Regions from separate parts of the Jeotgalibacillus aurantiacus genome, predicted to be linked through region 1. Evidence: a T-box and tRNA genes for the amino acid it is inferred to sense, from the RefSeq annotation. Region 1 holds a T-box; the other holds one or more tRNA genes.
What was found. The T-box of region 1 lies ahead of serS (serine--tRNA ligase). A T-box ahead of a tRNA ligase gene usually reads a tRNA of that ligase, here a tRNA-Ser.
Positions count from the first base shown of each region.

Region 2: it has a tRNA-Ser gene. The T-box ahead of serS (serine--tRNA ligase) is inferred to sense a tRNA for this amino acid. The anticodon was not compared.

Region 1 covers NZ_JACNMS010000011.1:5,189-7,435, reverse strand. Annotated here, with positions in the region: gene serS (serine--tRNA ligase) at 1-1,041, opposite strand, end outside; T-box leader at 1,141-1,359, opposite strand; gene pdxT (pyridoxal 5'-phosphate synthase glutaminase subunit PdxT) at 1,415-2,002, opposite strand; gene pdxS (pyridoxal 5'-phosphate synthase lyase subunit PdxS) at 2,019-2,247, opposite strand, start outside.
Region 2 covers NZ_JACNMS010000003.1:616,126-618,372, reverse strand. Annotated here, with positions in the region: tRNA gene H7968_RS12820 (tRNA-Gly) at 1-45, opposite strand, end outside; tRNA gene H7968_RS12815 (tRNA-Arg) at 70-146, opposite strand; tRNA gene H7968_RS12810 (tRNA-Leu) at 155-240, opposite strand; tRNA gene H7968_RS12805 (tRNA-Leu) at 314-395, opposite strand; tRNA gene H7968_RS12800 (tRNA-Lys) at 409-484, opposite strand; tRNA gene H7968_RS12795 (tRNA-Gln) at 486-560, opposite strand; tRNA gene H7968_RS12790 (tRNA-Asp) at 579-654, opposite strand; tRNA gene H7968_RS12785 (tRNA-Glu) at 678-752, opposite strand; tRNA gene H7968_RS12780 (tRNA-Ser) at 759-849, opposite strand; tRNA gene H7968_RS12775 (tRNA-Asn) at 857-931, opposite strand; gene H7968_RS12770 (SprT family protein) at 1,197-1,664, opposite strand; gene H7968_RS12765 (hypothetical protein) at 1,724-2,137, opposite strand; gene H7968_RS12760 (Tex family protein) at 2,159-2,247, opposite strand, start outside.

The DNA of each region.
Region 1 (2,247 bases):
GTACGTGCCGTAGCTTGGAATCCATACTTCGATGTCGTATTTCTTCGCTGCTGTGAAGCCAAGATCCGCTGTACACATGCTCATGACGCGGTATGGCAGTTCAAGCAGCTGAAGTACTTTTTCAGCGTGTCCTGTCAGCATTTCAAGCGTTTCATAAGAATCCTCAGGCTTCGCAAAACGCACAAGCTCTACCTTGTTAAACTGGTGCTGACGGATCAATCCACGCGTGTCGCGGCCTGCAGATCCTGCTTCAGAGCGGAAGTTGGCGCTGTAGGCCACATACGCTTTTGGCAGGTCATCCGCTTTTAAAATTTCATCGCGGTGGTAATTAGTCACCGGTACTTCTGATGTCGGTACGAGGAAGTAGTCCTCTTTTTCAATGCGGAACGCGTCCTCTTCAAACTTTGGGAGCTGGCCTGTGCCTGTCATGCTCGTACGGTTAACGAGGTATGGCGGCAGCATTTCCGTATAGCCGTGCTGGTCCTGATGGAGGTCCATCATAAAGTTGATCAAAGCACGCTCCAGGCGGGCACCGGCACCTTTGTAAAAAACGAAACGGCTTCCGGTTACTTTAGCTGCGCGCTCGAAGTCCAGCATTTCAAGGTCAGTCGCAACATCCCAGTGAGGTTTTGGTTCAAATTCGAAATCGCGGATCGTTCCCCAGTTACGAATCTCAATATTGTCGTCCTCTGTTTCACCCACCGGCACACTTTCATGCGGGACGTTCGGAATAGACAGCAATAGGTCCTGAAGCTTTTCTTCAACCTCGCGAAGGCGGTCATCCACCTCTTTGATTTCATCACCAAGCGCACGCATTTCTGCGATCACATCATCAGCATTTTTCTTCTCACGCTTCATTTGGGCGATCGCCTGAGACACCTCGTTACGGCGGCTCTTCTTCTCTTCCCCTTTCGCAATCAGCTCACGACGCTCCTCATCTAAAGCCTGAAACTGATCGAAATCCTTTAGATCCTCACCGCGGTGAGCCATTTTCCCTTTAATTTCATTAAAATTATTTCTTAAACGCTTTAAATCCAACATGATGTATTTCCTCCTCTTGTGTTTGAAAAGCCGGACTGTAGAGGTGGGATCAGACCCCGTCTCTACACAAACAAAAAACTCCCGTCCCTTATTATAAAAATAAGGGACGGGAGTTTAGGCCCGCGATACCACCCTGGTTGGGAGCACATGAAGTTACTCCCCGCTCAATGACGTAACGGTGTCGGCCGTGGAGCCTTACTGACGTGTTTCGGGCTCCCGCTCCAGAATGGATTCGCGACCTCCTTTTACCGTCTCGCACCAGCCGACGGCTCTCTTGAAAAAGGGTGGATTGCTACTGTTTTCTGTCAAAGCTTTTCGATTTATTCTTAAAAATTACCTTACTATACGGTTCGGAAAAGATCAACCTTTTTTCTTACGCAGTCACACCGGCTGATTTGACCATGTTGATGAAATACGCCGTCAGACGGTGATCATCCGTTAATTCCGGATGGAACGAACAGCCAAGGAATTGTCCGTGGCGCGCCAGTACGATCCGGTCTTTGTATGTGGCAAGCACTTCTGTTTCCGGGCCTGCTGATACGATGTGAGGCGCACGGATAAAGACAGCTGTGAATGGATCTCCCTCAATTCCTTTGATGGATAAATCCGTTTCAAAGCTTTCCTTCTGACGGCCAAATGAATTTCGCTCAACAACGACATCCATCACACCTAAATGCGGCTCGTCATATCCGACAATCTCACCTGCAAGTAAAATCAGACCGGCACATGTGCCAAAAATCGGCTTTCCGGAGGCTGCGAAATGGCGCAGCGGCTCCATCAGACCGTATACATCAATCAGGCGGCGCATCGTTGTGCTTTCCCCGCCTGGAATAATTAATCCGTCAATAGTTGAGAGCTGTTCTGCTTTCTTCACGACAACCGCTTTGGCATCGCCTGCTTCGATTGAACGGACATGTTCCCTAACCGCTCCCTGTAATCCTAATACACCAACTGTTGTCATGATGATCAGCCCTTTCTTACCAACCGCGCTCCTGCATGCGGTCTTCTAATGATAGTGAAGAGATTTCCATCCCTTTCATTGCTGTACCAAGCTCTTTTGATACTTTCGCAATGAGTTCATAATCCTGGTAGTGAGTCGTTGCTTCCACGATCGCACGTGCAAACTTCTCAGGGTTATCTGATTTGAAAATACCTGATCCAACGAATACACCGTCAGCGCCAAGCTCCATCATTAATGCTGCATCT
Region 2 (2,247 bases), on a different contig from region 1:
ACATCAGCTTGGAAGGCTGAGGTTTTACCACTAAACTACACCCGCGTGGTTTTTATATGAAAGTAATAATGGCGCGCCCGAGAGGAGTCGAACCCCTAACCTTTTGATCCGTAGTCAAACGCTCTATCCAATTGAGCTACGGGCGCTAACTTTTTGGTGCGGTCGAGAGGAGTCGAACCTCCACGGGATTTCTCCCACTAGGCCCTCAACCTAGCGCGTCTGCCATTCCGCCACGACCGCTCGTATTCGAGCGACAAAACTTATTATATCAATATATCATTTCGAAGTCAATTACTTTTTTCAAAAAGATTAATGCGGGTGGAGGGACTTGAACCCCCACGCCTTGCGGCACTAGATCCTAAGTCTAGCGTGTCTGCCAATTCCACCACACCCGCAAACAAAAAATAATGGTGAGCCATGAAGGACTCGAACCTTCGACCCTCTGATTAAAAGTCAGATGCTCTACCAACTGAGCTAATGGCTCGTGGCTGGGCTAGCTGGATTCGAACCAACGCATGACGGAGTCAAAGTCCGTTGCCTTACCGCTTGGCTATAGCCCAATCATCGAATGAATTAAATGGCGGTCCCGACCGGGATCGAACCGGCGATCTCCTGCGTGACAGGCAGGCATGTTAACCGCTACACCACGGGACCTAAAAAATGTTCTTGTATGAAAATGGTGACCCGTACGGGATTCGAACCCGTGTTACCGCCGTGAAAGGGCGGTGTCTTAACCACTTGACCAACGGGCCATGTTCTGGCGGAGAAGGAGGGATTTGAACCCTCGCGCCGCTTACGCGACCTACACCCTTAGCAGGGGCGCCTCTTCAGCCTCTTGAGTACTTCCCCATAAAAATGGCTCCACAGGTAGGACTCGAACCTACGACCGATCGGTTAACAGCCGATTGCTCTACCACTGAGCTACTGTGGAACAATATAAAATGTAGTTTTGTCAGCTAAGCTTATGTATGTTATTACTTGGCGTCTCTCTTGCCGACGTTTAATATCATAACAGAGATCAAAAACATAAGTCAACAACTTTTATAAAATAATTTTAAAAAGTTTTTTCGATCAGCTGCTCTGCTGAAAAAGCTAGTGAATGTAATTTATCACATTTAACCGCTTGTGTCAAAAGGAATCCAGCACTTCCGTCTATAAAAATAAAAGAGGATCCAGTTTCAAAGAACCGGATCCGATTATCTTTCTAACGTCTTAATGTATTGGAGCTTTCCGCCGCATTTACCGCAGACGTATTTTGCTGTATTGATTCTGCGCTTACGATGATAAGGCTGCTTACACACAGAGCACGCGTAGACCTTGAATGATTGCACTCTCTTCTTTAATTCAGATGGAAGCGGTGTGCAGAACCTTGGGGCTCCTACCTTCTTGATTAGCTCCCGGAAGTCACGGTCTTTGTGCTGATAGCCTCTCCCTTCTATATGAAGGTGATAGTGGGCCAGTTCATGTTTGATGATGCCGATCAGTTCATCCATACCGTGCTCATCCAGATACTTGTGATTCATTTCGATGTTATGGGAGTCGAGCATGTACCTCCCTCCCGTCGTTCTCAGTCGCTTGTTAAAATAAGCTTTATGCTTAAAGGTCCTTTGGAAATCATGTAGCGATATTTGTTGAGTCAGCTGTTGCAGTTCTTCGTTGTTCATGATTTTAGCTCCCGGATTAAAATAGGGAACCCGCTTATGCAGCGGATTCCCGTGGTCATTTAGATAAATAGGAAGATCAGTCCTACGAGTGGTGCCGTAATGACGAGCTGCATCGCGATCATGGAGAATGAACGGACCTGTCCTCTCGCTTCTGCCGGAACGTCCTGCTTCATTCTGATCAGGATTTGCACTGCACCAAATACAGTGGCCCCAACCATAATCACGATTGGAATGGCTGGAAATCCTTCCGATGGAGAGTCAAGTAAGACAAATGAAAGTACGATGATGACAATTGGGATAAGTTCAATCAGCATCGTTGAGAACATAAAACGGGTGATGACAGTACCGACCGTCATTCCCTGCTCCCCTCTCCCTTCAGCTGTTTTAACCATAGTGCCGAGATGTGCGATGTAGTTGAATGTAATGCCTAATGCAATGACTGCTGTACAGATTGCAATGATATATCCTAACATAGCGGTTCCTCCGATTCTTTTTTATGAAGTCTGATCTTTTGGCTGAAGCATGGTTAAGGCGATCCGGCCTTTTTTCACATCAACCTGTTCGATCCAGACAGTTACAACGT